2 regions of the Serratia sp. NPDC078593 genome follow, and region 2 is predicted to be linked to the other one. Evidence: predicted binding sites of a transcription regulator. Region 2 holds the regulator's gene; the other holds the start of a gene.

Region 1 (16,456 bases), on a different contig from region 2:
CCATCAAAATACCGATAATCGCCGCAACCTGGCCGACCAACCCAGTCAACGCCGCCAAACGGGCAAACCAGCTGTCGTCCATCCTGACTTCATCCACGCCCTGCACCGCCGCAACCCGATCGCGCAAGGTATTGAGCGTTTCAGAACTTTGGAAGCTCATTTTTGGCGTGATGATCGCCACCGCCGGCAGCGGGTTCTCTTCCAGCATATCCAATGCGCCACCGAAACCGGACCAGTTCCGGAACTCGCCACGGGCCTCTTCGCGCGACAGATAATTCACTTTCTCGACGCCCGCTTCGGTTTTAATCACTTCTAAAACGTTCACCGCCGCATCATCGTCGAGTGATTTATCGAGATACACCGTCAGTTGCGGCGTCGGATACCATTGCGTTGCAGCCGTGCTTACGTTCTTCCACACGATGTAGCACACGCTTGGCAGCGTCAGAGAAATGGCGATCACCATCACCGTCAGCAATGTTGCCAGCGGTTGACGCAGCATATCCTTGACGGCGTTCATCCAAGCATAGCGCCACTGCTCACGCCAGCCGCCGCGCAGTGCCTTGCTCTTGGCGGTTTTGGTGTTATTCGCCATGATGCGCCCCCCCGGCCATGCGCCCCTGACTCAACGTCAGGATGCGGTAATTGCGACGCGCGATCAGCCCTGTGTCGTGGGTGGCCATCAACACCGTTACGCCAACGCGGTTAAATTCCTCAAACAGCCGCAGAATACCTTCCGACAAGACATCATCCAGGTTACCGGTAGGCTCATCCGCCAGCAGCACCGCGGGTTTGTTGACTACCGCCCGTGCAATACCGACGCGCTGCTGTTCACCGCCCGAAAGCTGGATCGGGAAGTTTTTCGCTTTGTCCAATAGCCCCACCTTATCCAGCGCGGCCGACACGCGACGGCGGATATCTTCGGTGCTGGCGCCGGAGATAATCAGCGGCATTGCCACGTTGTCATACACCGTGCGATCCAACAGCAAATGGTGATCCTGGAAAATCATACCGATCTGACGACGCAGGAATGGCACTTCACTGTTTTTCAACCGGCTGATTTCATGGCCGCCAAACCAAATATGGCCGGCGCTGGGTCGTTCGATACCACAAATCAGTTTCAGCAGGGTACTTTTACCCGCGCCGGAATGGCCGGTCAGAAACGCCATCTCTGCCGGACGAAGATGGAAATCGACCCCCTGCAGTGCCTGACGCCCCCCTAGATAAGCTTTACTGACCTGTTCAAAGCGAATCATCCGTATTAATCCTCTCGGGCAAAAAGTGCCTCAATAAAATCGTCGGCCTTAAAAGGCCGTAAATCTTCGATACCCTCACCGACACCGATATAGCGAATCGGAATGCCAAATTGATCGGCAATGGCGAAGATCACCCCCCCCTTGGCGGTACCGTCTAGTTTAGTCAAGGTGATGCCGGTTAAGCCCACGGCTTCATTAAATAATTTCGCCTGACTGACCGCATTTTGACCGGTGCTGGCATCCAAAGTCAGCATAACCTCATGCGGGGCATGCTCGTCCAGTTTTTTCATCACGCGGACTATCTTCTTCAACTCTTCCATCAGATGCGCTTTATTTTGCAAGCGCCCGGCGGTATCTGCGATCAATACATCCACACCACGCGCTTTCGCGGCCTGCACCGCATCGAAAATCACCGAAGCGGAATCGGCGCCGGTATGCTGTGCCACCACCGGAATACGGTTGCGCTCACCCCACACTTGCAACTGCTCAACCGCCGCCGCACGGAACGTATCCCCCGCAGCCAGCATGACAGATTTGCCTTCAGCCTGGAACTGACGCGCCAGTTTGCCGATGGTGGTGGTTTTGCCAACGCCGTTAACACCTACCATCAGAATGACATACGGGGTTTTACCACTGACATCCAGCGGTTGGTCGACTTTTGCCAGAATTTCAGACATTTCCTCCTTCAGTTTGCCATACAGCGCTTCTGCATCCTTCAGCTGTTTGCGGCTGGCATGCTGAGTCAAGGATTCGATGATTTTTCGGGTGGTTTCGACGCCAACGTCGGCGATCAATAACTGTTCTTCCAACTCTTCGAACAGATCGTCATCAATTTTCTTGCCACGGAACAGGCCAATAAAACCGGAACCAAGATTTTGCTTGGTTTTAACTAGGCTGCGCTTTAAGCGTGCGAAGAAGCCTTCTTTGCTTGGCCGCTCTTGTTCCTGGCTAACCGCGGGAGCCTGTCGCTCGTCATCGGCGCTCGCCAATGGCGGCGTGACAATCGGCGCGATAGAGGCGCTTTCGGGTAGCGGTTGCGCTTCTGGCTCTGCTGCCGCAAGCGGTGCTTCCTCGCTTGGTGGCGTTACCTCAGCAGGCTCCGCAACGTCTTCTACGGGTTCCTGAACTAACGCCTTTGCCGGCGGCTCAGGTTCTGGTTTTGGTTCCACAACAGGGCGTGTTTCCACCGTAGGTTCAGCGTCAACGACGGTTTCCACCTGCGGCTCGGCTACCCCCGGCTCACACGCGGAAGCGTTATCTTCAACTAACGGCTCGATCGGTGCTGGGTGTTCAAAAATTTCCGGCACGTTTTCAGCCACCTGTTCGAGGCCGCCGTCCCACTCTCCCGGCGTATCAACCGAAGCGGCCGGCTCAGATTCCTGCGCAGGGAGCTTATCATCCAGCGAGGGGGCCGCCGGTTCGGCCGGCGTATCGGCCTGCTGTTCAGTTTGCTCGACCGACGGCTCAGGTTGCTGCTGCTCTTCTTCCTTCTGACCAAAACCTAGCCAGGAGAAAAACCCACGTTTCTTATCTTTTGCCATGTTGCGACTTTGCTCCGTACCGATGGCTGAAAAACGAAAATAATTTAACCCCTGAGTCTACCACTTTCCCTCGCACAGCAACACGCATCCGGCTTGGGAAATCAAGTAACAACGTTTTCGCTTTTCCACTAGCGCCTCTGCCCGTTACAATGGCGGCAATTTTCCGCAAACTGCGCAACACTGTTAAGACTCTTTATGGCCAAATTATCGCCGCGTGCGCCGGTTAAAAAACCGCAAAACGCCTCCGCCGGACAAATTCGCATTATCGGCGGCCAATGGCGCGGGCGAAAGCTGCCAGTGCCGAACAGCCCTGGGCTGCGTCCGACAACCGATCGCGTTCGTGAAACCTTGTTTAATTGGCTGGCTCCGGTGATTCAAGGCGCACGCTGTTTGGACTGCTTCGCTGGCAGCGGGGCGTTAGGGCTCGAAGCATTGTCACGCTATGCCGGCAGCGTAACGCTGTTGGAATTCGAACGCCCGGTAGCGCAACAATTGGAAAAAAACCTGACACTGCTGAAAGGCAACGGTCAGGTGGTGAACACCAACGCACTAACCTGGTTGGCAGGCAAAGCGGATCCTTACCAAGTGGTATTCCTTGATCCGCCCTTCCGCAAAGGGTTGCTGGCGCAAACCATCGAACGGCTAGAGCAACAAGGCTGGTTGGCCGATGAGGCGTGGGTATACGTTGAGGCAGAGGCCGAAAGCGCCGCCACCGATGTGCCCACCAATTGGGCGCTGCACCGCGAAAAAGTCGCCGGCCAAGTGGCTTATCGTCTCTATATTCGTACTGGTAAAGAGAAAACTGAAAATGCTGATTAATTTGGGTCGCCTGTTGATGCTGTGCGTATGGGGCTTCCTGCTCACTAACCTGTTTCACCCTTTCCCGAAACCACTGAAGTATTTCATCGACGTGGCGCTATTCTTTATGGTGGTGATGCACGGGCTGCAACTGGTGTTGCTGAAATCGACGCAGCCCAAAGATCGGCCGATCGGCAAATGGCAGGAAACTAAGATCTTTATCTTTGGCGTATTTGAACTGCTCGACTGGCAGAAAAAACAACCGCCGCTTAACAAGAAATAACCCCGATAGGGTACGCGCATTGCGCCTTAAGGGGGCGTATCAGTAAATGAAATAAAACGTGTACCCTGCATCTCTAGCGTACCCTGCGCGCCCGGTTCTATCTGTTGATATTGTGGCTGTTTTAAACGCACCACGATCTCATCACCGCCGCGCTGCGGACGAAATACAATCTCATAACGCATGGCTTCATTGACGATATGCTCGCGCTGGCGTGAACGGTTATTGCTGGCGGGGAAGGCGCGTTTTTCGCTGACGATCACCGGTGTGCTGCGCACCGATGCACGATCGTTTTCCGCTTCCTGTTTGCGCTGACTAAAGTAGCGTTGCGTCGCCAGTACCACGATCAAAGCAACCACAGCGATGAACCACAACGGGGGTTTACTCATCTCTTTTCTCATTCCCTTCGCAGCAAAAACCGCGTAAACATAACATTCAGAAGACAACATTGTCGAACGCCGACGGGCTACATCACCGACGTACGACTACACTTAAAACGTGACACTGGTGACAACGTTGGACGCTGGCTGCAGCGCCCGTGATAAAAAGGAAGCTATATGAGTTGGCCGTTTCTTGCCGTATTCTTTTCCGGTTGGCTGTTCGTGGATGCCGCTTATCGAGGTCCGCGTTGGCAACGCTGGGTTTTCAAACCGGTCACACTGCTACTGTTACTGTTGCTGGCCTGGCAAGCACCGGTGCTGGGCGCAGCCGGTTATCTGATCGTCCTGGGATTGTGCGCGACATTGATCGGTGATGCCTTACTGTTACTACCGCGCCAACGCGTTTTGTATGCCATCGGGGCGTTTTTCCTCTCACATTTGTTGTACACCCTGAGCTTCGCCAGCCAGATGACGTTCAGCCTGTTTTGGCCTTTGCCCTTGGTACTGCTGGTCATCGGCGTACTCTTACTGGCAACCGTCTGGACGCGGTTGGAAGCACTACGCTGGGCCGTGGTTTCCTACGTCGCGATGACGCTGCTGATGGTATGGCTGGCCGGTGAACAATATTTCCTGCGTAGCACAGATTACGGCTTCTCATTGCTGGCGGGAACGGCATTACTGCTGCTCGCCAATGCCGTGTGGTTAGTCAACCGCTATCGCTTTACCTTCCGCGCCGCCGACGCCATTGTGGCTTTCTGCTATTTTGTCGGCCACTTCTTGGTCGTACGCTCGCTGTATCTTTAATTCTGCGGCGGGTTCGCACAGCCGAACCCGTCGGCTTAGCCTAAAAACTTCAGCGTCAGGCTCGCTGCCGCGCCAGTTTGATGGCGATATACCGCCCCCTCGCGAGAGAAAAACGCCAGCGTAGTGCCATCCGCCTGCAGCAGTGCGATACCGTCCGGTGCCGGCCGCCAGCCCACGACAGGCGCACTGAATACCTCATGTAAACACTGCTGTTGGTCTTGTAATTGATATCCGTTGGTATCAGGTTGTTCGCTGTCGAGCAATGCCACTTGGCATTGCTGTTCACCCTTGGCAAGCTGCCATTGCCCCGCCAAAGACTGTGCGGAAGGAAGAACCAAACTGCTGGCCATAGCCACTCCTGTCATTAAGATACCGCCCGCCACCGCGGTGGGGCGGAGAAGGTGTTTTATCATGTCACAACTCACTACACTAAGATGGAGGGCGCAGCACGCTACGCCCTTGGATACATCATCAACAATCAGACAATAAAATCGGTGGTAACATCCGCCTGGCCGACAATTTTCACCAAGAAGTCCGGCGTCTGCTGACCACTCAGGTTCAACGCTAAGTCGCTGACATTATTGGCCGCATCGTACGTTAACAATGCTTCACCTGCCGCGCCACTGAAGTGATCGACGAATTGAATGAAATCACCGCCTTGCTCACCCTGATTAAAGAATGACAGATCAATCTTGTCGATGCCCTTTTGGAAATCACGGATCCAGTCAGGCGTACCCGGTTTGGAATCGCTGGCCGCCGCGAAGACAAAAATATCGCGACCCGCGCCTCCCCAGAGATTATCCGCTCCGCCGCCGCCGAACAGCACGTCGTTACCCGCTCCTCCTTGCAGTATGTTATTGGCATCGTTGCCGACCAATACGTCATTGCCAGAACCACCAATCGCATTTTCAATCGTCACGCCTGCGGCGATCGAAACGTTCCCTTTCAACCCACCCACATCGGAGAACGATTTTTCGTTCAGGTTAATACGCTGATTGGCAGTATAGCCGGAGAAATCAAAGGTATCGTTACCGCCCCCATCCCAAGCGGCAAAAATGACCTTTTCAGCGTTGCTGCTGGTGCTGAGAAAATCACGGCCCGTATTAGAATTGAAGCCATATACCGTGTCACCGCTACGCGTCGACGTATTAGCACCGTACAGGTGTTGAATTGCAGAAATATCATCCAACAGTGGCCCTGCCGAATAATGGCCCGCGTTATCCCCACCGGTATTGGTTTCACTCCAGTAGCTCATCAGGCTGAACATACGGGTGTCTTCCGCATAACTGGCATCTCGGTAAGTCGGATTGCCTTGACCCGCGTTGTAATCACCTGGGTGACTTAACCCCAGCGCATGGCCAATTTCGTGCGTAAATGTTTGCCGGCCGTAGTCTTCGGAAGCGGGATGCTGAATGTTGGATTGATTAATGTTGTACCAAGATTGCCCAGACACATTACCCGACCCCGGCAACCAAGCATAAGCTTGAGTGTAATAATCCGTACGGCCGTACTGATCTTGGCTGTAGTTACCAAAGGTCAGATCGGCGTTTTGGTTGCCAGAAACTTCGGTGAAGGTAATGTTGGCAACGTCAGCCCACGACTGTAGCGAAAGCTTCGCCTGCTGCTGCTGTTCCGCACTGAACTTGCTCAGTCCACGATCGCCAGCGGCGTTAGAAGAATAGAAGTTGTAGTCCGGGAAAGAAAAGGTCAATTCCACCGGCGTATCGAAAACGCCTTTACCATTCCAAGTTTGGTTCGAGCGAGTGATATAAAGGCCGGCTTCTTCGGTGGTAAATGAATCTTTGCCATTAACCTGAATACCATTACCACGCTGATGATAACTCAGTAAATCTTCAACTGCATCGTAGCCAGTAGTAGCCGCTGCAAGGTTAGATTCAGTAATTTCTATTGCCTTTTTAGTCGATTGCATTGGTTCGATTCCACTCATTATTTGATCGTTAACGATCAAATAGATAGACATAACCTCCCTTTCAGTCACAGTATTTTGGCTATGGCAGATGAGGAAGGCGCTTCTGTGCCAGTAATGGCAGTGATAAAGACGAAATTAATGCATAATAATCAGTAAATAAGATCACCATCCCAAATGGTAATCGTTTTCAAGTATAGGCAGTACAATAAAACACCACATAAAATAAATAACTTTTTATATCGTTATCGAAGGTTTTTTATGCTGGTCATTTTCACTATTTACAAATATAACCCACACCATTGCCAATAAGTTGGCAACAAAACCCAATAACCATGCCGACTGACGAATCAAGATAATCATGCTGGCACTTTTCTGTAAAATGATGAGTTTTGCTAAAGCGTAATAAGTTAATAACGCTTTATTATTAACTGACTAAAGTAAATTTTCTGCCAATGTGAGCATGATCACGAAGTGGGTATTGTGTATTCCGCACTTTCGGCGCGGCTTTCGGTTCATGAGGGCGCGCGCGGTCGAACGCGCTATCTCGCGTAAACCTCATAACGATGTCGTGATTAAGCATCCCTTGTTGAGGGTACGTTTCTCGTCCTCTTGCTTGACTCTGGAGTTAACTCCAAGGTGTAAAGTCTGCAAAGTAACCATGATTAACTGCCGAAGGGGGCGTTATGCAGACTCATCAACCGCACCAAGAACATAACCACGCCGAGAATAAAGGCTGCTGTGGCCACAGCCACGCCAAGAGCCAGCACGGCTGTAGTGGGCAATCCGCAGCGGCAGACGCACCGGAGACCACACCGAGTCATCAATCCTGCCAAAGCACCCGCTGTTGTAGTGGCGAAACCGAACCCGATGAGGAAAGCGATAGTGTAGTCACCGCTCCCCCTTCCGGTGGCCAGCGTTTTAGTTGGAAAGTGCACGGCATGGATTGCCCTAGCTGCGCACGTAAAATAGAAAATGCCGTCATCGCCATTCCTGGCGTAGATAACGCCCGCGTACTGTTCGCCACCGAGAAACTGGTGGTAGATGCGCAAAGCGATATTAGCCAACGCGTACAGGACGCCGTTTCTCAGGCCGGTTTTACCCTGCTCGGTATCGGCAGTCAGGCCAAGCCACAACAGACGCGCACTTCCCGTTTTAGTGAATACGGCCCATTGTTGCTCATGACCACGCTGATGATAATCAGTTGGGCATTGAACACGGTGAATCAACCGCTGGGTCACATCGCGTTTATCGCCACCACGCTGGTCGGGCTGGTGCCGATTGCCAGCAAAGCCGTTCGGTTGATTCGTTCAGGGACGCCATTCGCCATCGAAACCCTAATGAGCGTCGCGGCGATCGGCGCACTGTTTATCGACGCCACCGCTGAAGCGGCGATGGTACTGCTGCTGTTTATGGTCGGCGAACTGCTTGAGTCTTACGCCGCTAGCCGCGCGCGGCGTGGCATTACGGCCCTGATGGAACTGGTACCGGAAGATGCGTTACGGATCAGCGGCAAACAGCGCCAGCGTGTTCCGGTCGCCAGCCTGCGTCCTGGGGATATCATAGAAATCGCCCCCGGTGCGCGTCTACCCACCGATGCCGAACTGATCGATGCCTTCGCCAGTTTCGATGAAAGTGCATTAACCGGTGAATCAGTGCCGGTCGAGCGGCGACAAGGGGAAAAAGTGGCGGCGGGGAGTCTGTCGGTTGATCAGGCAGTTCAGATGAAAGTGATGTCTGAACCGGGTCAGAATGCCATCGATCGTATCTTACAACTGATTGAAGAGGCAGAGGAACGACGTGCCCCGATCGAACGTTTTCTCGATCGTTTTAGCCGCTATTACACGCCCGCCATCATGCTATTGGCGATCGCCGTGATTCTGACGCCCCCGCTGTTGTTCGCACAACCGTGGGAAACGTGGATTTATCGCGGCTTAACGCTGCTGCTGATCGGTTGTCCCTGCGCACTGGTGATTTCCACCCCAGCGGCGATCACCTCCGGTCTGGCAGCCGCCACCCGGCGCGGCGCGCTGATTAAGGGCGGCGCAGCATTGGAACTGTTGGGGCAAGTGAAAACCATCGCCTTCGACAAAACAGGTACGCTGACCGAAGGAAAACCCAGAGTCACCGACGTGCTGCCGATTGGCGATCTCAGCAAACAGCAGTTACTTACCTTAGCGGCAGCGGTTGAAACCGGTTCGCATCATCCGCTTGCACAAGCGATTGTTACCCGCGCCGAGGAAAACGGAAACCGCCTGCCACCCGCGACCGGCCGCCGCGCATTAGCCGGGATCGGTGTTGAAGGCGTGATCGACGGAAAAACGGTGTTGATTAGCGCCCCGGCTAAATTGATCGGCGGCCCCCTGACTGCCCCGTGGCAACAGCAGGTAGATCAACTGGAAAACGCCGGTAAAACCGCCGTGGTGGTGCTGATCGACGGCATTCCGCAGGGCTTATTGGCACTGCGCGACACCCTGCGCAGCGACGCCAAACAGGCTATCGCCGCACTACAGCAATTGGGTATCAACGGCGTGATGTTAACCGGTGATAATCCGCGCGCCGCGGCGGCTATCGCCGCTGAACTGGGGCTGGATTATCGTGCCGGGTTACTGCCGGAAGACAAAGTCAGTGCGATAACGGCGTTGAGCCAATCGCACACGACGGCGATGATCGGTGACGGCATCAACGACGCCCCAGCGATGAAAGCCTCCAGCATCGGTATTGCCATGGGCAGCGGCACCGACGTCGCACTGGAAACCGCAGACGCGGCACTCACCCATAACCGGCTACGGGGCATCGCAGAGATGATCCGTATTTCACGCGCAACCCACGCCAATATCCGCCAGAACATTACCATTGCGCTGGGGTTAAAAGGGATTTTCCTGATCACCACGCTGCTGGGGCTGACCGGGCTATGGTTAGCGGTGCTGGCAGATTCCGGCGCTACCGCTCTGGTCACGCTCAACGCCTTGCGGTTGTTAAAGAATCGGTTCTAGCACAATCTACCGCCATACCGGCACCATCAGGAAAAGTGCCGGTATGGCGCATTTAATGTGACATTGAAAGTAAGGTTTTATTATATTCTCGCGCACTTGCATTACGGGTTCGTTCGCTTGCCCGCACTTATATGCCAAGAGATTGAAAATGAAACTTTTTAATTATAAAACGCTATCAATCGTCCCTACGCTGCTCTACTCCTCTTTGGCTTTATCACAACAATCAGACGCCGACAGCACCGCACAATTAATCGATCGGGCTGAACGCCCATTGTTTACTCAAGGCGTGCAACCGGTTGTCAGCCACAGCACGCCCTCAATCCAGCCAAAAACCGAACACCGCGTTTTGCCGATTTGGGGTGATGAAGCACGCGCATTGGGCTACACGCTACCCGAGCCGTTTGGCATCAATGTCGGCTATATGAATATGCGGCAAAATATTAATGTCGACAGCATTGGCTTTAGCGGATTAGCCGTCGGCAGCCATGCTATTCCTTCCGATCTGTTCAAGATCGACGTGGGTAAAACCCGCGAGAAAAGCGAAACCGAAACCCTGCGTCTGGATGGCTGGTTATTCCCCTTTCTTAATGTCTACGGTGTGGTCGGCTATACCAAGGGTAGCTCGCTATCACAGGTTTCCGTCGATGCCGATCCGTCTCAATACAAAGGCATGACGCATATTTTGGATCGCATCATCGCCTCTGCCGTGCACGGCATGAACCAAAGTGGCCAACTTAAAGATCTGGATTTCCAACTGGACTTCAAAGGCACCACTTATGGCGCTGGCTTCACGCTCGCCGGTGGCTACGACAACTGGTTTGCCTTAGTTGATACCAATTACACCCGCACCAGTTTCGATATTCTCGACGGCCAGATCGCGGCCTTAACCGTCTCCCCGCGCGTGGGCTACCGTTTTCAGGTGCCGGGCATCACCGGTCGCACCAACCTGAATGTGTGGGTAGGCAGTATGTATCAAGACGTACAGCAAGAGTTCAGGGGCAGCTTGTCTGACCTACGCATGCCAGCCGCACTGCAACCGCTGATCGCCATCGCCAATCAAAAAGGTGAAGGCCGCTTCGACGTGAAACAACATCTGCAATCGCCGTGGAACGTGCTCTTGGGCACGCAATACGAACTGACCAAGAACTTCAATATTCTGACCGAATTTGGCTTCAGTGAACGCAATAGCTTTTTCGTTTCCGGTGAATACCGCTTCTAATGACACGAACACTCGGTTGGCTGACGGTGGCCATGTTGATAGTGCCGTCAGCGCATGCGGGGCTGCTTACCCGCCAGCAGGTAGATGAAATGCTCAGCTCTCTGGGCGCAGACAACCAATTCGACAGCAGTAAAACCATCGACTGGGGCGTATTGCCTGGCCCCTTTTATACCCCAGAGCTTGGCTTAGGCATCGGTACGGCGGTGGTGGGTATGTATCGCCCGGATGACAGCGATACCGTCAGCCAAAACTCCACCTTGGCATTGAAAGGTTTTTTCAGTTCAACCGGCGCGTTTGGCGTCAGCGTGGAAAACTACAGTTTTTTTGCCAATGACCAATGGCGCTTTTTTGCTACCGGCTCGCTCAATAACATGCCGACCTATTATTGGGGCAGCGGTTATCAGGCTGGCTGGCACGATGGTAATAAAGAAAAATACACGCAGCAGTCACTGCATCTCGCCCCGGTATTGATGTATCGCGTCGCCCCCGCGTCCTATCTCGGCTTCGGTTGGGATATTACCTCAACGCATGCAGACGATCCGGACGGCCACGACCACAGCCTGTTTAACGCCGAATCCGCGGGCCCGTCATCAATCAGCTCAGGTGCCAGCGTGAACTTTAGCTACGATACGCGGGATTTTGTCTCTAACGCCCGCCACGGGCGCTATCTTAATCTGGGCTACACGCATTTTGCACCGGCATTGGGCAGCGACAGCCGTTTTGATACCCTAGAAGCCCAATTTGACACCTACCACAGCCTCAGTGCCAAAAGCGTACTGGCACTGGATCTGTATAGCCGCTTGGCGCACGGTAACGTGCCGTGGGATCGCCTGTCAGAATTGGGCAACGACAACCGTATGCGTGGCTATTATGAAGGCCGCTATCGCGACCATAACGTACTCAGCGGCCAGCTTGAATACCGTCATCAGCTCAACTGGCGGCATGGTTATGTGTTATGGGCGGGTGCGGGGACCCTCAGCCATACGGCCAGCGAGCTGGGTCAGGGGCACTGGTTGCCCACCGCCGGTATCGGTTATCGTTTTGAGTTTAAACCGCGTGTCAATGTTCGCCTCGACTTGGGCTTTGGCCAAAAGAGCACCGGGTTTTATTTTCAGGTAGGGGAAGCTTTTTGATGCGTTTTATCGCGCTGCTATTTACCTTTTTCACAGCGGCGGTGCAGGCCGTCCAAACGCCCGAAACGCTCCTCACCGCGCAACCCACGCGTGAAACGCGCATCAACTGGCCGGTGGTCAGTGGGCTGTCGCCACCGGATGGGCTGCGTCCCTGTTGCGCATTTGGTTTTAATCTTAAGGTACAAGCGCTGGGCATACCGATACCGTTCTATCAATTAGGCAACGTCGTCGACGCGGATAAACTGGGCATCCATCAATATAACGACAGCGCATTGGGTGCCATTAACAATTTGCTAGGCCTGAGCAGAGAGCAGGTCGGGTTGCTGTACACCCGGCGCGGTGGATTTATCGATGTCGCCCATGTTCGCGATACCGCTGACAACACACTGTTTTTATTCAGCCAAATCTTACCGAGGCTCGGCCAAGACTGGTACCTGGACTTAAGCGCAGAACTGGCGCAGCGGCGCATCCAACTCAACGCCTTCACGCCACCGCATGATGCCGCACAACGCTACACGCTGGCCGCCTATTTGGCCGGAGAGTTGGCCTTCCAAATGGCAGCCTGGCATGAAATTGCGCAGTGGTACGGTTATCAATCCGTACCGGGGTTCTCTGAAGAAGTGTCGGCATTCTCACCGGAAGATCTCTATTCCAATCTGTTGGGCGCGCGACTGGCGATTGATGCCATCTTGCAAGGCCAGGCGGTGTCGATCGGCGCTTACAATACGGCGATGGAAAGCCTGCTGCCCGACGCGCTGGCGCAGCTCGGTGCCGTGTCAATCGACGAAACACAACAGCAATTTGCCGGTATCGACGGTGACTGGTGGAACAGCCATCGTCGGGTGCCAGAGAAGTTTCTGGTGCTAAAGCGTGATTACGAGACCGGCGACAATCGCCTGCCTATGCAGCCGCCTTTTGAACGTACCGCGCCGCAGCGATTAATGCTGCCGCAGCAGGTCAATGGCCTGAGGTTACAGACCTTAGGCGAACTGCAACTGTGGCCGGGGAAATCCATGCGCCACCTGCCCATGCCGGTGCATTACTACACGCTAAGGGATTTCCACGCGTTGGCCCAGCACGCGCAAACCGAAGACGCCCGGCAACGGCAGAAAAAACCGCACTGATCGGGCACTCGCGTCGTGGTTATGGGTTCTCGACACCTTTGCGTAACAAATAACGGTATGGCGCACGCTCGGTTTCCTGCGCCACCAGCGTATGCTCCATAAAACGACAAAAACCGGGAATGTCACGGGTGGTGGCTGGATCGTCAGCAATAATCAACAGCGTTGCGCCGTTATCCATATGGCGTACGGTTTTGCGCACCATCATCACCGGTTCAGGGCAACGTAGGCCCAACGCATCCAACGTTTGGTCAGCCTGGGAAAAAATGTCAGTCATGCAATTTATCTCGATCAATAACGATCGGCGAACGCTCGCCAGATCTGATAACCGCGTAGTTTACGCCGGTAGTTTTTCTGCGCAAGGCACGTTAACGTTTGCGTGTCTTTTAACCATTTATTTCGTTGCATTGGTTGCGCAAACGCGTATCATGCGGCCGCGCAGAAATTTTTCGTCATATACTCTTCTTTAGCGATCGTCGCTATGAAAAGTATGGGTTCCCTCACCCCATTTTTCAAAAAGGTCAGTTATGTACGCTTTTACTTCTCAGCAGCGCCTGACCGCGCTGGTATGGCTTTCGCTATTTCATATTCTTATTATTACCTCCAGTAACTATCTGGTGCAGTTGCCGATTACCATTTTTGGCTTCCACACCACCTGGGGCGCATTCACTTTCCCGTTTATCTTCCTGGCGACCGATCTCACCGTGCGTATTTTTGGCGCACCGCTTGCCCGACGAATTATTCTCTCGGTGATGGTGCCCGCGCTGTTTATCTCTTACGTGATATCGACCGTAACCTATCAAGGTGAATGGCAAGGGTTTGCCGCACTGAGCCAGTTTAATTTGTTTGTAGCACGTATCGCCGTGGCCAGCTTTATGGCCTATGTCCTCGGCCAAATTCTGGATGTTCACGTCTTTAACCGTTTGCGCCAACGCAGTGCCTGGTGGGTCGCGCCCGCCGCCGCCATGTTCCTCGGCAATATCAGCGATACGTTGTCATTCTTCTTTATCGCATTCTACAAAAGCAGCGACCCCTTCATGGCCGCCAACTGGGTAGAAATAGCGCTCGTGGATTATACCTTCAAGGTGCTGATCTGCCTGATATTCTTCCTACCGATGTATGGCGTGTTGCTGAACATGTTACTCAAGCGTCTGGCTAATCGTCATCAGAACGCTTCGCTGCAACTGAGTTAATCTGCCCAGTCCGTTATCATGGTGGTCTGCGCAATACGGAGGCCACCATGACGGTAACCATTCGCCATGCCACACTGGCAGAAATTCAGCGGCTCTATCAGCACATCCCCGAATTCGCTGGCCGGTATTCACTGAGCGATATGCAACGACGCCTCGGCGAAGCGCCGGCCTGCTCACTTATCGCCGAATTTAACGGCCAACCCATCGGTTTTAAACTCGGTTATCAAACGCAACCAGATAGCTTCTATAGCTGGCTAGGCGGCGTGCTGCCGGATTTTCGTCGCCACGGCGTAGCACTAGCATTACTAGTGGAACAAGAGCGTTGGGTACAGCAACGGGGCTATCGACGGCTAAGCGTAAAAACCCGTAATCAATTTCGTAGTATGCTGATGCTACTGATCGGTAACGGTTATCAGATTGTTGGACTAGAAAAGAGCGGCGAAGTCGCTGATTATCGACTATTACTTGAAAAAAACGTGTGACAATATCTGCCTTGCATTTCAACGCATAATACGTTGCGATCGGGCAGAACACATCTACCTGAAGGAATAAGGAAGCCCAATGCGTAAAGTAGCAAAATTGATGGGTATCAGCCTGTTAGTCCTCGGCCTGGCCGCTTGTGACGGCGATGCTCAAGATACTCATGCCCCAACCGACGACGCGGCCACTCACACCGCCGCTGGACAACAGGTCAATTTACTGGACGGTAAACTGGCATTTACTCTGCCGAGCGGCATGGTCGATCAGAGCGGTAAATTGGGCAATCAAGCCAATAACATGCATGTTTATGCCGATACCACCGGCCAGCGGGCGGTGATCGTGATTCTGGGTGATAAAACGGCGGACAGCCCGGAAACGCTGACGGCGCGCCTGGAAGAAAAACAACGCTCACGCGATGCCAACCTGCAAGTGGTAACCAACAAAGCTATCGAGGTGGACGGTATCCCGCTGCGTCAGCTAGACAGCATTATCACCAGCGGTGGCCAAAAAGCCTATTCTTCGGTGCTGATCGGGACGCTAGATAATCATCTGCTCACCCTTCAAGTGACACTGCCTGCCGATAACCAACAACAAGCACAAAGTGAATCAGAAAGTATCATTAACACTCTGAAGCTAAAGCCATAATTATCAAGTGGCGGCCGCGGTAACGCCCTGCGGCATGACACTTCGATCAACATAGGGGCCGAACCGTTCGGCCCCAACGACAACCACGGCGCCAAGAGTCGGTTTATTGCAGCGCCTGTGCCAGCAATGTGATCGGATGCTCACAACGCTTGCTGGTCGACATCTCAATTTGCCATTTACAGGTTTCACAGTCGGTTACCACGACATCCACTCCACTTTGCTCAATCTGGCGAAACAACGACTCGCCAATCCCTTGCGACGTTTCATAGTTCTCTGACTTAAATCCATAAGTACCGGCAATACCGCAGCATTGCGACTCCAACACCACCAGCTCGACACCGGGAATCTGTCGTAATAATTCCAGGGTGTAGGCCGTCCACCCCATTTTCTCCATGTGGCACGGCGTATGGTAAGCCACGCGCAACGGCGTGTGTTTCAACGGTAGCTTACGCCCCTCGCTCAGCAAGCGGTAAAGATAACGCGTCGCCAGTTCAACCCGCTCGCGTACCGCTGAGGTGTCGATCTCCAGCAGATGTGGATACTCATCGCGTAAGGTAAACGTGCAGCTTGAAGAGGTGGCGACCACCGGAATGCCCTGCTCCAGTACGGTATGGTGTAATGATGCTGCATTCACCTTCGCCTGCTTTTTCGCCTGTTCGATAAAACCATTGGCAATCAGCGGTACG
Region 2 (16,456 bases):
GCAACTGAATGGGCAGGATGCAATCATCAGCGCCTACAACCCAGGGTGGAGTGAAGACAATCTGTATGAGAAGACGGTCGTCGGCACGCAACATATCCTGAATGCGGTAAAACGCGCGGGGGTGAAGCGGTTGTTGGTGGTAGGTGGCGCAGGCAGCCTGGAAGTCGCTCCGGGCGTTGAATTGGTCGATACACCAGAATTCCCCGAGAATATTCGCCCCGGCGCAAAAGCCGTGCGTGATTTACGTAATAAATTGCAGCACGAAGACTCGCTAGACTGGACTTATCTGTCACCGGCTGCGCTGCTAGAATCCGGCAAACGCACTGGCCAGTTCCGTCTAGGCACGAATAAGTTGTTGATGAACGGTCAGGCACCCGCCAGCATTTCAGTTGAAGACTTGGCCGTCGCCATCATCGACGAGATCGAAAACCCCCAGTTTATCAACGCGCAATTCACCGCCGCATATTGATACCTCTTCCGGCTGCACCGTCGTGCAGCCGGCCCCCCCTTCTCTTATCGCTGGTCATAAATGAGCATCAGCGGGCTTGCATCGGTCTGCCGTTCACATTCAGCCAGACGTTGATGTCCCTAACATTACTCTGTGTTTTAGCACCCAAGGCGTTAACTGACTTGACCTAGACCGATTGGTCTATTATTCTCAGACCTATTATGACTAAACATACACATTGCAACACTGACACACGTGAACACCTGCTTGCTACTGGCGAGTGCCTAAGCCTGCGCCTGGGCTTTACGGGTATGGGGTTAAGCGAGCTCTTGGCTACCGCCGGTGTGCCAAAGGGATCGTTTTATCACTACTTCCGTTCAAAGGAAGCTTTCGGTGAAGCCATGCTGCAGCGTTACTTTGAAAATTATGATGTGCAAATGCAGGCACTGTTTGCTGATACTCGCCACGATGCACGCCATCAGCTCTTAAGCTATTATGCGCAAGCCATCAGCTATCATTGTGACAGTGAATGCCATAATTCCTGCTTGGCAGTCAAGTTATCGGCCGAGGTGAGCGATCTGTCGGAGCCGATGCGACACGCGTTGGACACCGGCACCTCTCGCGTGGTGAGCCGCTTGCAAAGTGCCATAGAACGCGGCATCGCTGAGGGGTCGTTGTCGATCGCCTCAAACTCAGGCGCTACCGCAGAAACACTGTACGCCCTGTGGTTAGGCGCATCATTACGCGCCAAAATACGCCGTTCCGTGGCGCCGCTAACCTGCGCGTTAGACAGTATTGAGCGACTGCTGCGTCCGGTTCAACCGTAACCGCACTCCCCTGATTGAGCGTAGCGTTGTCATTGTATTTTTATCACCCAATCACTAGACGACCGGTCTATTAAAGCAGGATGCATTATGAAAATTGAAAAACTATTCACCCCGATTGACGTGGGCAACATCACACTACCCAATCGCGTATTCATGGCTCCGCTAACGCGTCTTCGCAGCACGGAACCCGGTGATATTCCGACGCCAATGATGGCCGAGTACTATGCACAACGTGCCAGTGCAGGCTTGATTATCACCGAGGCCACACAGGTTTCTTTCCAAGCCAAAGGCTACGCGGGCGCGCCAGGCTTACACACCCCCGAGCAGATTGCCGCCTGGAAAAATATCACGCAGGCAGTACATGATAAGAACGGCCATATCGCCGTGCAGTTGTGGCACGTTGGACGTATCTCACATGACAGCCTGCAACCAGGCCAGCAGTCCCCGGTAGCGCCGTCCGCTATCAATGCCGATACGCGAACGACGGTACGTGATGAAGCTGGTGCTTGGGTTCGGGTACCTACTTCCACGCCTCGGGCGCTGGAAACAGAGGAAATTCCTGGCATCATCAATGATTTTCGTCAGGCAACCGCCAACGCACGTGATGCTGGTTTCGATTTCGTTGAACTGCACGCAGCGCACGGTTATCTGCTGCATCAATTTATGGCCCCCGCGTCTAACCAGCGCACCGATCAATATGGTGGCAACATCGAAAATCGTACCCGTCTGACACTGGACGTGGTTGACGCCAGCATTAACGAATGGGGTGCGGAACATATTGGCATTCGCATTTCACCGCTTGGCCCATTCAACGGCTTGGATAACGGCGAAGATCAGGAAGACGCAGCGCTGTATCTGGTGGAGGAGTTGAACAAGCGCAATATCGCTTTCCTGCACATTTCAGAACCTGACTGGGCGGGTGGCAAACCTTACTCCGATGCCTTCCGTGATGCGGTACGTGCCCGTTTTAGCGGCGTGATTATTGGTGCCGGTGCCTACACGGCGGAAAAAGCAGAGACGTTAATCAATAAAGGCTTTATTGATGCCGCTGCCTTCGGCCGCGATTATATCGCCAACCCCGATCTGTTAGCGCGTTTGCAACAAAACGCGCCGCTCAATGAACCTAAACCAGAAAGCTTCTACGGCGGCGGTGCCGAAGGGTATACCGACTACCCAACGCTCTAAGCGCTGGCGCCACGGCCGGTATCCGTTACCGGCCGTGGTGAAAGTGCCTCGCCGCACGTTGAATTCCTTTATCCGACAACGTTATACTGCTTTAGCTTTACTCTCTACGCCGCCAAGCTCGGCAAAATCTGCAATCAGAGGAAATTATGCGCTTACTCCATACCATGCTCCGTGTCGGTGATCTGCAACGCTCCGTCGACTTCTACACCAAGGTATTAGGCATGCGCTTACTACGTACCAGTGAAAATACCGAATACAAATATTCACTGGCGTTTGTAGGCTATACCGATGAAAGCGAAGGCGCAGTGATTGAGCTGACCTATAATTGGGGTGTCGACAGTTACGAAATGGGTTCTGCATTTGGTCACTTGGCGCTCGGCGTTGACGATGTCGCCGCAACCTGCGATCGCATCCGTAACGCAGGCGGCAACGTCACCCGCGAAGCCGGGCCAGTAAAAGGCGGCACCACCGTCATTGCCTTTGTTGAAGATCCCGACGGTTACAAAATTGAACTGATTGAAAACAAGCATGCCGGCCACGGCTTAGGTAATTAGTATTGAGGGCGCTTTCTGCGCCCTTCTTTATCCCCGCGAGATAACTCCCTGCAACTCGGCGTGAAATTTGCCATAATACGCGCTGCATTCGATGAAGATAAGAAACTGATGGCCGAAAAAAGTGATCTTAACGCCCTGTGTGGTCGTTTTCGTGGGTTTTATCCCGTAGTAATAGATATAGAAACCGCTGGCTTTAACGCGCGCACCGATGCGTTACTTGAAATTGCCGCCGTCACGTTAAAAATGGATGAAGACGGCTGGTTGCAACAGGACGAAACGCTGCATTTCCACGTCGAACCCTTTGAAGGCGCGAACCTGCAACCGGAAGCGCTAGCGTTCAATGGCATCGATCCGAGTAATCCTTTACGCGGCGCAGTGAGTGAATATGATGCACTGCATGCTATCTTCAAGGCTGTGCGTAAAGGTATTAAGGATCAAGGGTGCAACCGGGCGATAATCGTGGCGCACAACGCCAACTTCGACCACAGTTTTCTGATGGCAGCCGCGGAGCGTGCCGGGTTGAAACGCAACCCGTTCCATCCGTTTGCCACCTTTGATACGGCGGCGTTAAGCGGCTTGGTATTAGGGCAAACGGTGCTGGCAAAAGCGTGTATCGCCGCCGGTATGCAGTTTGACAGTAGCCAAGCTCACTCAGCGTTGTATGATACGGAACAAACCGCTCTGCTATTCTGCGAGTTAGTCAACCGTTGGAAACGCCTTGGCGGCTGGCCCTTAGCCATCGATAACCAAGACTGAACAATAAAAACGGGCGGCATAGGGATTACCCCGTGCCACCCGTTATCATTAACATCAACCGCGATTAAGACTGCTGGTCTTCTTGCTGTTTGTACTTCTCTGCCGTCTCTTTAATCAACGGCTGCAATTCGCCACGCTGATACATCTCGATAATAATATCGCAACCGCCGACCAATTCACCGTCAACCCACAATTGTGGGAAAGTTGGCCAATTGGCGTACTTCGGTAACTCAGAACGAATGTCTGGGTTTTGCAAAATATCAACGTAAGCAAAACGCTCACCGCAGGCCGATAATGCCTGAACAGCCTGGGCTGAGAAGCCGCAGTTAGGTAATTTTGGTGAACCCTTCATGTACAGCAGGATCGGGTTCTCAGCAATTTGTTGCTGAATTTTTTCAATCGTCGTCATTTTATTGCTTCCTCAAGCCACATCATGGCTACAACATGCATCTCGCTGGCTATTGTAGCGGCTGGATACCCCGCAAAAAAACGCTATCTTTTGCAAGGGCATTCCGACTGCGTCTCCACACAGCGCTGATAACGCCATTATGGTCAAAACCTAGCTGCAGATTAACATTTTTAACCCGCATTTTTCACCCTAGATTTCCCCATCCGTACAGTTGGGTAACCTCTCTCGGTGCGATTAGAGTGATATTGATGTCGCCTCTACCCGCGCTATTTTTTTTATTATTAAAAATGCTATTAACGTTTTCTCACAATATGGATTATTATTTGCAGGTTATTCACTGTTTTATCGCGTGTCTTTACGGAATACTGTCGCGGGTTCCTGTCCAGGGTTGGTGTCGTCAACATGCGTTTAATTATTGCGCTTTTTGCGTTGTTGTTTGCTCAAGTGTTGTTAAATTTGGCACAGGCTGCGCCATCGTCTGGCGTTAGCGCTGATCTACGTAAAAGCCATGTGAATGAAGCACGGCTGAGCGAACGTAAAAAAAAGAAAGCAGAAAAGGCCGCTAAAAAGGCCAAAACCACCACGCCGCAAAAAACGCCTCGATTAAAGACGATTAAAAACACAACCATCAAAACGGCTAAAAAATCCACCCGGGTTAAATCAACACGCAAAGCGATACACAGTGCGAAAATAAACGTCACACCGCCCAAAAAAGGCTACAAAAAAGGTTATGGTCGCCATCGCACCGCTGGTTTAACGAACACGCATCGGTTACGCAGTGAAAAGCTGCAGCACAATACTCGTCCACCGAAACTCAGTGCAGCACATAAAAAACGCTATCAACATGCGAAGCAGACCGCCTTGGCCAAGCTGATGAGCCAAATGGGTAAACCCTATCGTTGGGGGGGCAGTTCGCCACGCACCGGTTTTGATTGCAGTGGGCTGGTTTATTATGCCTATAAAGATGTGATGAAAATCAAAATGCCGCGCACCGCTAACGAAATGTACCATTTGCGCGATGCCGCTCCAATCAAGAAAAACGAGCTGGAAAGTGGTGATTTGGTGTTCTTTCGCATCAACAATCGCGGTGTCGCCGACCATGTTGGCGTCTATCTTGGCAACGGTCAGTTTATTCAGTCACCGCGCACCGGCGAAGAGATTCGTATCAGCAAACTCAATAGTGACTACTGGCAAAGCCATTACATCGGCGCTCGCCGCGTGATGACACCCAAAACCATTCGTTAATATGCCATGACGCAATCTAACATTGGGCAACATGCCTCTCTTCATCCAATCTGCGGATGCTTTGACCAAAGCGTGATTTAGCACGCTTTAAACCTTTTATTCACCTTAAAAGTTGTTAAGATTAATAACCACAATAAAAACAAAGCCATTTATACCCAAGATAATTCGAGTTGCTTGTAGGCGGCAACTGAATGAATCCCTGGGAGCATAGCCCACTATGTGACCAGGGTGACGGAAGGCAGCCAACACTCAAGCAACGTGAAGTATGAAGGGTTATCGTTGATGCCGATGCTTAACGGCCAACGTTGGAACAATAGCGCTGTATATAAAGGAGAAAGCAATGTCGTTTGAATTACCTGCACTACCATACGCGAAAAATGCCCTCGAACCGCACATTTCCCAAGAAACCTTGGAATATCATTATGGTAAGCATCACAACACCTACGTGGTAAACCTGAATAATCTGGTGAAAGGCAGCGAGTTCGAAGGCAAATCGCTAGAAGAGATCATCAAAACCTCTAACGGCGGTGTGTTTAACAATGCCGCACAGGTGTGGAACCACACCTTCTATTGGCATTGCCTGTCACCACAAGGTGGCGGCGAACCGACTGGCGCAGTCGCAGAGGCCATTAACCAATCCTTCGGTTCTTTTACTGCCTTCAAAGACGCATTCACCAAATCAGCGGTGGGCAACTTTGGTGCTGGCTGGACCTGGCTGGTGAAGAAAGCCGACGGCTCATTGGCTATCGTGAACACATCCAATGCCGCCACGCCGCTGACCGGTGAAGACAAACCCTTGCTGACCGTGGACGTTTGGGAGCACGCTTATTACATCGATTACCGTAATGCGCGTCCAAACTACCTGGAAAACTTCTGGGCATTGGTTAACTGGGCATTCGTGACAGAAAACTTGGCGTAACGGCCGTGAGATAAAAGGTGCCGTTCTGTTTAGGAACGGCCCTTCTTTTAGCGAGATCAGTTCAGTGCAGCGGTAAAGCTAAAAACAATAATTAATGCCAGTGCGCACACCGTGGTGAACAAAGACATTTTCAAATCGGTATCCATGAGAAGCTCCTGATCAAATTATTTGGATAAGCATAAAATCCACAACCTTGGTGCGTCAAATCATTTTCCCACAGTTCGCCGATAAAATCTTGTTGTCTATAACTCCTATTAGATCTTCCCCTTTTGCTCAATATGCGACAAAATTCGCAGTTCACTACTGCGTAGCGGTCAATGCGTCCCTCCTGAGTCAAGTGGCTGACAACTTCCACACTAAAAACCAAGTTTTCGTGACTCTAGAGAAGGATCTACGCGGGCAAACGATTAACAACATGCTTACATGCTGCAACATGTGGGTTCAGGAGTCATTCTTTACATGGCAACGATTAAAGATGTGGCCAAACGCGCGGGCGTTTCCACCACCACCGTTTCGCACGTCATCAATAAGACCCGTTTCGTCGCCGAAGAAACTAAAGCGGCCGTTTGGGCTGCCATCAAAGAGTTACACTATTCACCCAGCGCCGTGGCACGTAGCCTGAAGGTTAACCACACTAAATCTATCGGTCTGCTCGCCACGTCCAGTGAAGCGCCCTATTTCGCCGAAGTGATTGAAGCCGTGGAAAACAGCTGCTACAGCAAAGGTTACACACTGATTCTGTGCAACTCCCACAATAATCTCGATAAACAACGCGCTTATCTGGCCATGCTGGCGCAAAAACGTGTCGACGGTCTGCTAGTGATGTGTTCCGAATATCCCGATCAACTGCTCGGGATGCTGGAGGATCACCGCAATATTCCGATGGTCGTCATGGATTGGGGCGCAGCACGCGGCGATTTCACCGACAGCATTATCGATAATGCCTTTGAGGGCGGGTATCTGGCGGGGCGTTACCTGATTGAACGCGGCCATCGCGACATTGGCGCCATTCCCGGCCAACTCTCACGTAATACCGGCGGCGGCCGTCACCAAGGCTTCCTGAAAGCGTTACAAGAGGCCAATATTGACGTTCGCGATGAATGGATCGTCCAAGGTGACTTCGAGCCAGAATCCGGTTACAAGGCGATGCACCAGATTTTGTCACAAAAACACCGCCCCACCGCCGTTTTCTGCGGTGGTGACATTATGGCCATGGGCGCGATCTGCGCCGCTGATGAACTCGGTTTGCGCGTACCACAGGATATTTCGGTGATCGGTTATGACAATGTGCGCAATGCGCGCTATTTCACCCCGGCGCTGACCACTATTCATCAACCCAAAGAGCGCCTCGGCGAGATGGCATTTACCATGTTGCTGGATCGTATTATCAGTAAGCGTGAAGAGTCGCAGGTGATTGAAGTCCACCCTAAGCTGATCGAGCGTCGCTCGGTCGCCGATGGCCCCTTCGTTGATTACCGCCGCTAAGCATTATTGCCGGGGCGCCTTCTCAGGGCGTTCCGGTAGGTTCTCTTCACTCAACCATTCCTGATTCAGCGTGTCACTGTCACCAAGGTAATCCAATAACCAGGCCATCGCCGGTGATTGCGCATTTTGTTGCCATGTCAGGCAACAGGCGCTGGGTGGAAATGGCTCAGGAAGTTGCAGCGATACCAATTCCCCACGCTGAACCTGCGGCAACACACGATGGGCGGGCACCATGCCGACACATAAACCGCTGCACAAGCAATCCACCGCGGACACCCAATCTGGCACCACCAACCGCCGCTGGTTATCCAGTGACCACGTCACGCGTTTTGGCAACGTTCGCGACGTATCCTCCAACACCAATGAGGGATACGGCCGTAGTTGCTCATCATTTAGCGGCCCCGGTAACCCCGCTAACGGGTGATCGGCACTCACGACACACAGCCAGTTCATAAAACCCATATCGCGAAAAGCAAAACCACCACCGGTTGGAACCGCGCGGGTTGCACCAATTGCCATATCTGCCCGGCCATCGATTAACGCATCCCATACGCCGTTAAACACTTCCGGTTGTACCAACAGTTCTACATCTGGAAAATGGCGATAAAAATCCAGTACCAACTGTCGGCTACGCTGCGGCTTAACAATGATATCGACGGCTATCTTTAACTGCCCGCGCCAACCGTTAGCGACCTGCTGACATTGACGCCGCGTGTTGAGCATTTTTTTGATAACATCGCGTGCTTCATGAACAAATAGCGCCCCCGCGGGCGTCAACTCCACATCACGGTGACGGCGCTCAAACAGTGGTACGGCAAGCCATTGCTCCAACTGACGCACGGTATAACTGACCGCAGACGGCACACGATGTAACTCCTGTGCCGCCGCGCTAAAACTGCCGGTGCGCGCAACCGCATCAACAACATCAAGGGAATATTCAGACCACATCGCTTTGCCTTCAATTTTTTTAACAGCACTTTGCAAATATTACCGTTTCACAAGCAGAGATCCAGCCAGATACACTTGCGGCGCTAAAAAAAACCTGCACCAACATAAAATTAATGAGAAAGACCATGCGAAACTTTGGATTTATGTTCTATCTGGCTGGCTTAAGCATGCTCGGCTATCTGGCCACAGACATGTATCTGCCCGCCTTCGGCGTGATGCAGCAAGAACTGCAAATTTCTGCCGGCGCCATCAGCGCCAGCCTTAGCATTTTTCTCGCTGGCTTCGCCTTTGCGCAATTATTGTGGGGGCCACTGTCCGACCGTCTGGGTCGTAAACCGGTTTTATTGATCGGCCTGACGCTGTTCGGCCTCGGCTGTCTTGGCATGATGTGGGCGGATAACGCCGTACAACTGTGGACACTGCGCTTTATTCAAGCCATTGGCGTCTGTTCTGCCGCCGTTAGCTGGCAAGCGATCGTCATCGATCGGTATCGTGAAGGCAGCGCAAACCGCGTATTCGCCACCATTATGCCATTGGTTGCACTGTCACCCGCACTGGCACCGTTGGTTGGCGCATGGCTGTTAAATCATATGGGATGGCGTTCAATTTTCGCCGTTCTGCTGGGTATTACCCTTCTCCTACTGCTGCCAACGCTGCTGCTCAAAGACAGCTCACGGCAGGAAGCCGCGGCACAGGGCAAAAGCGGCATAGGTTTCCTGCAGTTGCTGAAATCACCGGTATTCAGCGGTAATGTGATGGTATTCGCCGCCTGTTCAGCCGGTTTCTTCGCCTGGCTTACCGGATCCCCGTTCATACTTGGCAATATGGGCTACAGCCCAAATGACATCGGCCTGAGTTATGTGCCACAAACATTGGCATTTCTGTTAGGGGGATACGGCTGCCGGACGGCGTTAAATCGGATGAAAGGCAACACGCTGCTGCCTTGGCTGCTAGCCGCGTATGGCATCAGCATGCTGGCATTGTATCTGGTGGCAACACTCACTTCACCAACCCTGACCACCCTGCTGATTCCGTTCTGCTTTATGGCGTTGGTGAACGGGGCCACCTACCCGATTGTGGTGGCGAACGCCTTGACGCCGTTCCCAGAAAGCACCGGTAAAGCAGCCGCGCTGCAAAACACCTTGCAGCTCGGTTTGTGTTTTATCGCCAGCATGCTGGTTTCTGCCTATATTGAACAACCGCTATTGGCGACAACGACGGTGATGGTTTCTACCGTGGTATTGGCCGCGCTGGGTTATCTGATGCAACGAGGTAAAACGGTGACGAATCTTCTGGGGGAACACGCTAACTCAGCGTTATAACCGCAAGTGTTAATCGTCACTTAAAAAATATATTTGCCGAGTGCGTTTTACAGTTGAGTAAGCGCCTCGGCAGGCCTATACTCGAAAACGACCTTCAAAAATAACACAGATAATATCTTTGTATTGCAAGTAACTTTGCGGACGCGTGTGGCGTCACAATTTATTTATTGATGCGTTTGCCCAAGCCCCCTATCACTTGGGCCTCTCAGAATTTCCCTCTGTTCATATCGGATATCAGACACCGCGGTGAAGGTTTCCGTTGGTGTACGTATGTGCCCGCAGAAATTGACTACGCTTTTTCTATCGGGCCATAAGTCAGAAGAAAGGTGATGGAGAAGCTATGAGTTCATCGTGTATAGAAGATCTGAGCATCCAAGACAATCATTGGTATCGTATTGCTCATGAAATGCTCAGCATGGCCGATATTGAAATAAACGGTTCACGTCCTTTTGATATACAGGTTAAAAACCCCGATTTCTTTAAACGTGTATTACAGGAAGGTTCGCTGGGTCTTGGCGAAAGTTATATGGATAGCTGGTGGGAATGCGAACGATTAGACGAATTCTTTCATCGCGTCATCGCAGCAGGTTTAGAGCAAAAACTCCCCCGCCACATTAAAGACACGCTACGCATCGCCGCCGCTCGCCTACTCAACTTACAGTCCCAAAAACGCGCATGGATTGTCGGCAAAGAGCATTATGACCTTGGTAATGACCTCTTTACCCTGATGCTCGATCCCTATATGCAATACTCCTGCGGTTACTGGAAGGACGCCACCACCCTCGAACAGGCACAAGAAGGCAAGTTGCGCCTGATCTGCGAGAAATTGCAATTACAACCCGGCATGCGGCTGCTGGATATCGGCTGTGGTTGGGGGGGATTATCGGCTTTTGCTGCCAAAAATTACGGCGTATCGGTTGTCGGCGTGACCATCTCCGCCGAACAGCAAAAGCTGGCGCAACAGCGCTGTGCCGGGCTGGACGTTGATATCCAACTACAAGACTATCGCGATCTGCATCAGCAGTTTGATCGCATCGTCTCCGTTGGTATGTTTGAACATGTTGGCCCTAAAAATTACCGTACCTACTTTAACGTGGTAAAACGCAATTTGAAACCCGATGGATTATTCTTGTTGCATACCATCGGTTCAAATCGGACAGATATGAATGTTGATCCGTGGATCAACAAATATATCTTCCCGAATGGCTGTTTACCGTCCATCAAGCATATTGCGAAAACCAGTGAAGACCACTTCGTGATGGAGGATTGGCATAACATCGGTGCGGATTACGATCGCACGTTGATGGCATGGTATGAACGCTTTCAACAGGCCTGGCCACAGCTGTCTGCACGTTACTCTGAGCGGTTCGAACGCATGTTCAGTTATTACCTGAACGCTTGTGCTGGTGCATTTCGCGCGCGTGATATTCAATTATGGCAAGTGGTATTTAGCCCGAAAGGCATTCAGGGTGGAATACGCGTACCACGTTAAATCGCCTACAACGTAAAACACCCTGCCGAAGCAGGGTTTCTGACTGCTGACAAAGTCCGTTATTAGGGAAAGCGTGGCTACGGAGTCGTAGTGGCGTAAGCCACCGGAGCGCCCCTAGCTACACTATGCCCGGCTATCTCTGGCCATCAGGCGACTTCGTCATCAAGCTCAAAGCCGGAGCAGAGTGTTTTCTTACCGAACATCGATCAACCGCAATAAACCTGGATGATTTTGTCATCACGGTCCGCCAAAAAATTAAGGCGACTCATGTTAAAATCCATGGTCACGGCAGCATTGTAAGGGATAGCCCGAACCTGACGCGCATCGATTCGCACGCCTTGCAACGACGAGAGAGGTTTGCCGACGTAGTTCTGATATTGCGCCGCGCCGCAGGAATCGCTTGCCGCATCCACCGCGGGTGACGCCGCGTTGTTTTTTGTCGTACTGTTACAGGCAGCCAGTGCCATCAGCGCCGCTAACATCAACGTTTTCTGATAAAACTTCACGTTTTTGCTCCTCTGGTTGTCGATAATAATGAACAGAATGCCCGACTCAAGGCTTTGGTGCTAACTCAGCGGCAACCGCCATCGCCGCTTCACGGCTGGCCAACACACGTTCTACGGTGTCCACCACCGCTTGTGTTTGCGGATCGATTTCAATGTTGACCTTATCGCCTAGGCGTTTTTTACCTAGCGTGGTACGTTCTAGCGTTTCCGGGATCAAATGTACGCAAAAACGGTTATTCACTACCTCACCAATGGTCAAGCTAATGCCGTCAATACCAATGAAGCCTTTATGCAAAACGTATTTCATCAGTTCTGCGGTCGGCATACGTAACCATACCTGGCGGTTATTTTCGGAGGTATAAATTTTGGCAATTTCCGCAGTACACACAATATGGCCAGACATCAGATGCCCGCCGATTTCGTCATTGAACTTGGCTGCGCGTTCAACGTTCACTTTATCACCGACGGTAAGATCACTGAGATTGGTCAAACGCAACGTTTCTTTGATCAAATCAAAACTCACGTGATTACCGTTGATGGCGGTGACGGTTAAGCAACAGCCGTTATGCGCCACCGAGGCGCCCAGTTCTAACCCAGGCAATAAGTGTTCTGGCAATTCAATGACGTGAGTACGAAAGTTAGGTTTTTCTTCAACAGCAACCAGCGGCGCGGTGCCTTGTACGATACCGGTAAACATGTGTGCCTCTTTAAAATAGATGTAAAGCGCTTATGCGCCAGTTTGCCCCAGATAGCCGGAGAAATCCAAACCTGCAACGACAAAAAATGCGCATCGGCGCATTTATCCGCGATTTAATCGCGGCATTTGCTAATGCGACATGAGCAGGTACAATTGTTTTGAAAAAATTCCGCTATTTTTAATTGTTGTCATTGATCGACAACCCTCCTCAATCGCTAAATAATCAAAAAGGTGTATGCGTGCAGAAGTACTTTATTGAAGCGCGTAGTTTATTGGCTCTTGCTATCCCGGTAATTATCGCGCAAATATCCCAAACGGCGATGGGTGTGGTAGATACCATTATGGCAGGTGCTTTCAGCGCCACGGATATGGCCGCCGTTGCGGTCGGCACGTCAATTTGGCTACCCGCCATTCTCTTCGGCCACGGCCTGCTGTTATCGTTAACCCCTGTTATCGCCCAGCTCAACGGGGCAGGCCGACGCGATCGCATTGCGCATCAGGTGCGTCAGGGTTTCTGGCTGGCTTCCGGTGTCTCGGTGCTCATCATGGTGGTGCTGTATAACAGCAAATATCTACTCAATATGATGCACAATATTGATCCCCAACTGGCGGAGAAAGCCGTCGGTTATTTGCATGCCATTATGTGGGGCGCGCCGGGTTATCTCTTCTTCCAAGTGCTGCGAAATCAGTGCGAAGGTCTGTCTAAAACCAAACCGGGCATGGTGATCGGATTTATTGGTTTACTGGTTAATATTCCGATTAACTATGTTTTTATCTATGGAAAGCTCGGTATGCCCGCATTGGGCGGCGTAGGCTGTGGTGTCGCGACCGCCAGCGTGTACTGGATCATGTTCCTGTTAATGCGTTGGTACGCAACCCGTGCGCCGTCACAGCGTGATATTAAACTGACAGACAATGCTTCAACACCGGATTGGGCTGCCTTGAAGCGCTTGATCGCCATCGGCATGCCGGTCGCATTGGCGCTATTTTTTGAAGTCACGCTGTTCGCCGTGGTGGCGCTGTTGGTATCGCCACTCGGTATCGTCGCCGTTGCGGGTCACCAGATCGCATTAAACTTCAGTTCTCTTATGTTCGTCATCCCACTTTCGTTAGGCGTTGGTGCGACGATTCGAGTCGGCCACCGCTTGGGCGAAGGCGACGTAGATGCGGCGCGCGTATCCGCCTACTCGGCGATTTTCGTCGGTATCGCTATGGCCAGTTGCACCGCACTGTTTACTGTCGCCCTACGCGAACCGATCGCCCTGCTGTATAACGACAACCCGGCAGTGGTGATGATGGCCTCACATTTGATGCTCTTAGCCGCTATTTATCAGATCTCTGACTCCATTCAGGTGATCGGCAGCGGAATTTTACGCGGCTATAAAGATACGCGGTCAATTTTCTTCATCACCTTTGTTGCCTATTGGGTGTTGGGATTGCCAAGCGGCTATCTGCTGGCGCTGACCGACGTTTTCGTGCCCGCAATGGGCCCGAGCGGATTCTGGATTGGTTTCATTATTGGCCTGACTTTTGCGGCAATTATGATGCTCTGGCGCATGCGCTGGCTGCAACGCCAACCTCCTGCGTTGATCATGCAGCGTTCGACGCGTTAAACGGAGTTTTACCGGCTGCCAACGTCAGCCGGTAGCAACACTCGGCGATTGCAGAAAAAACCACCTCTCTGCACATAAGCGCAGCAGTCGGGTGAAATAGCAGATAATTTTGCGCTTTTCCCCTTGCCAGCACGCAGGTAGCTCGCTAATATTCGTCCCCGCTGTCAGCCATGACAGACAGGAAAAGATGCGTCCGTAGCTCAGTTGGTTAGAGCACCACCTTGACATGGTGGGGGTCGGTGGTTCGAGTCCACTCGGACGCACCAAATTCCTAAAGCAGTTCAGTGCGTCCGTAGCTCAGTTGGTTAGAGCACCACCTTGACATGGTGGGGGTCGGTGGTTCGAGTCCACTCGGACGCACCAAATTTCAAAAGCAGCTCAGTGCGTCCGTAGCTCAGTTGGTTAGAGCACCACCTTGACATGGTGGGGGTCGGTGGTTCGAGTCCACTCGGACGCACCAAATCTTGCTGCCCCACTCATCTATTGGTTCCTGCCACAGCTGACTGTTTTTCATACCCTGCCCGGCGTAGCCTCACTCCTCATCGCCTTTGTATTCGCGCGGTGCGATCGGCTATCATACGTGCCAACAGGTTATAAGGATCGGCTTTATGTTGAAATTTATTGCGGCGACGCCGTTTACATCTTTGGACAATGGCCTCGCCCGTCGTGAAGGTAAGATGAGTGACGGTACTGCCGCTGCAGAAGTGCGTTTTGATGCCGGCACCTTCGGCCAACTGCAAAAACATGCTCACGCACTGCAAACCCACGTTATTTCTGGTGAGTTTGAGTTTACCGTCGGCAGTGAAATCTTCGTGGCGCTGGCGGGTGAAAGCGTCACCATTCCCGCCCAGGTAGCCAGTGGCTGCTTCTGCCTTGCGGCCGGTATGCTGCGGGAAATTACCCTCGCAGATGCATGCTAAACGCGGTATTTTCATCGTGTGCGTATTTGCGCAACAAACGCCTACTCCAAGTTTGCATTTGCGCCACATTTATTGCTGTTTTGACTAAACTGGCGTTACGCATCGGTTTTTTATTTTGTTTCCGGCTGCGAAGGCTTTATAATGCGCAACGTCTTACAGTTGAATGGTTTCAGCCCTTGATCTGCGAAAACGCAATAACAACAATCTCTTTTCCCATCACTTTTCGCACTATCCCTGCACGGCGGTGTGGTCTGAATTTTTCCACCCTATTTCATCTGTGGTCACCTATTCTTAACTATGTTTTGCAACGTCAGGTTCAACTCAAATTCTTAACTGGTGGCGCGTACACCGGTTTTAATCGTTTTCTTATCCATCACAACTTGTAGAAAAAAACGTCATGAAAAAGACCAAAATTGTTTGTACTATCGGGCCAAAAACCGAATCGGAAGAAATGCTGACCAACCTGCTAAACGCAGGTATGAACGTCATGCGCCTGAACTTCTCTCACGGTGATTACGAAGAACACGGTAACCGCATCAAAAACATGCGTGCGGTAATGGCTAAAACCGGTAAAACCGCCGGTATTCTGCTAGACACCAAAGGTCCTGAAATCCGCACCATGAAACTGGAAGGCGGAAAAGACGCCTCGCTGGTTGCGGGTCAGACCTTCACTTTCACCACCGATCAAAGCGTTATCGGCAACAATGAACGTGTGGCAGTGACTTACGCGGGTTTTGCCGCTGACCTGAAAATTGGCAACACCGTGCTGGTTGACGATGGCTTGATCGGCATGGAAGTGACCAAAGTGACTGAAAACGAAGTCATTTGTAAAGTACTGAATAACGGCGACCTGGGTGAAAACAAAGGCGTTAACCTGCCAGGCGTTTCTATTCAACTGCCGGCCTTGGCCGAAAAAGACAAACGTGACCTGATCTTCGGCTGCGAACAAGGCGTGGACTTCGTAGCGGCTTCCTTTATCCGTAAACGCTCTGATGTGTTGGAAATTCGCGAGCATTTAAAAGCGCACGGCGGCGAACAAATTCAGATCATCTCTAAAATCGAAAACCAGGAAGGCCTTAACAATTTCGACGAGATTCTCGAGGCGTCTGACGGCATCATGGTTGCGCGTG

The links. The regulator PurR, encoded in region 2, represses purine synthesis genes. The targets are predictions, from matches to a motif close to CANGCAAACGTTTGCNTG.
Region 1: a site for PurR is predicted at 13,817-13,834, ahead of tusA (sulfurtransferase TusA). Genes of this name have one in related genera too.

What each region holds. Positions count from the first base shown of each region.
Region 1 is NZ_JBNNGK010000004.1:288,827-305,282, reverse strand. It holds gene ftsX (permease-like cell division protein FtsX) at 1-592, opposite strand, end outside; gene ftsE (cell division ATP-binding protein FtsE) at 582-1,253, opposite strand; gene ftsY (signal recognition particle-docking protein FtsY) at 1,259-2,794, opposite strand; gene rsmD (16S rRNA (guanine(966)-N(2))-methyltransferase) at 2,990-3,613, shown strand; gene ACQKDS_RS07070 (DUF1145 family protein) at 3,603-3,875, shown strand; gene ACQKDS_RS07065 (DUF2500 domain-containing protein) at 3,902-4,261, opposite strand; gene ACQKDS_RS07060 (lysoplasmalogenase) at 4,430-5,056, shown strand; gene ACQKDS_RS07055 (protease inhibitor Inh/omp19 family protein) at 5,092-5,469, opposite strand; gene ACQKDS_RS07050 (serralysin family metalloprotease) at 5,535-6,986, opposite strand; gene ACQKDS_RS07045 (zinc/cadmium/mercury/lead-transporting ATPase) at 7,670-9,979, shown strand; gene ACQKDS_RS07040 (hypothetical protein) at 10,128-11,198, shown strand; gene ACQKDS_RS07035 (BamA/TamA family outer membrane protein) at 11,198-12,331, shown strand; gene ACQKDS_RS07030 (DUF4056 domain-containing protein) at 12,331-13,455, shown strand; gene tusA (sulfurtransferase TusA) at 13,475-13,729, opposite strand; gene ACQKDS_RS07020 (7-cyano-7-deazaguanine/7-aminomethyl-7-deazaguanine transporter) at 13,980-14,645, shown strand; gene ACQKDS_RS07015 (GNAT family N-acetyltransferase) at 14,693-15,127, shown strand; gene ACQKDS_RS07010 (DcrB family lipoprotein) at 15,207-15,770, shown strand; gene glpC (anaerobic glycerol-3-phosphate dehydrogenase subunit GlpC) at 15,874-16,456, opposite strand, start outside.
Region 2 is NZ_JBNNGK010000005.1:78,164-94,619, reverse strand. It holds gene ACQKDS_RS07765 (NAD(P)-dependent oxidoreductase) at 1-469, shown strand, start outside; gene ACQKDS_RS07760 (TetR/AcrR family transcriptional regulator) at 670-1,275, shown strand; gene ACQKDS_RS07755 (alkene reductase) at 1,363-2,460, shown strand; gene gloA (lactoylglutathione lyase) at 2,607-3,014, shown strand; gene rnt (ribonuclease T) at 3,090-3,770, shown strand; gene ACQKDS_RS07740 (Grx4 family monothiol glutaredoxin) at 3,835-4,179, opposite strand; gene ACQKDS_RS07735 (C40 family peptidase) at 4,582-5,424, shown strand; gene sodB (superoxide dismutase [Fe]) at 5,765-6,343, shown strand; gene ACQKDS_RS07725 (YnhF family membrane protein) at 6,400-6,489, opposite strand; gene purR (HTH-type transcriptional repressor PurR) at 6,803-7,828, shown strand; gene punR (DNA-binding transcriptional activator PunR) at 7,832-8,776, opposite strand; gene punC (purine nucleoside transporter PunC) at 8,902-10,098, shown strand; gene cfa (cyclopropane fatty acyl phospholipid synthase) at 10,439-11,590, shown strand; gene ACQKDS_RS07700 (I78 family peptidase inhibitor) at 11,797-12,096, opposite strand; gene ACQKDS_RS07695 (riboflavin synthase subunit alpha) at 12,143-12,793, opposite strand; gene ACQKDS_RS07690 (MATE family efflux transporter) at 13,033-14,406, shown strand; tRNA gene ACQKDS_RS07685 (tRNA-Val) at 14,596-14,672, shown strand; tRNA gene ACQKDS_RS07680 (tRNA-Val) at 14,693-14,769, shown strand; tRNA gene ACQKDS_RS07675 (tRNA-Val) at 14,790-14,866, shown strand; gene ACQKDS_RS07670 (cupin) at 15,015-15,326, shown strand; gene pykF (pyruvate kinase PykF) at 15,724-16,456, shown strand, end outside.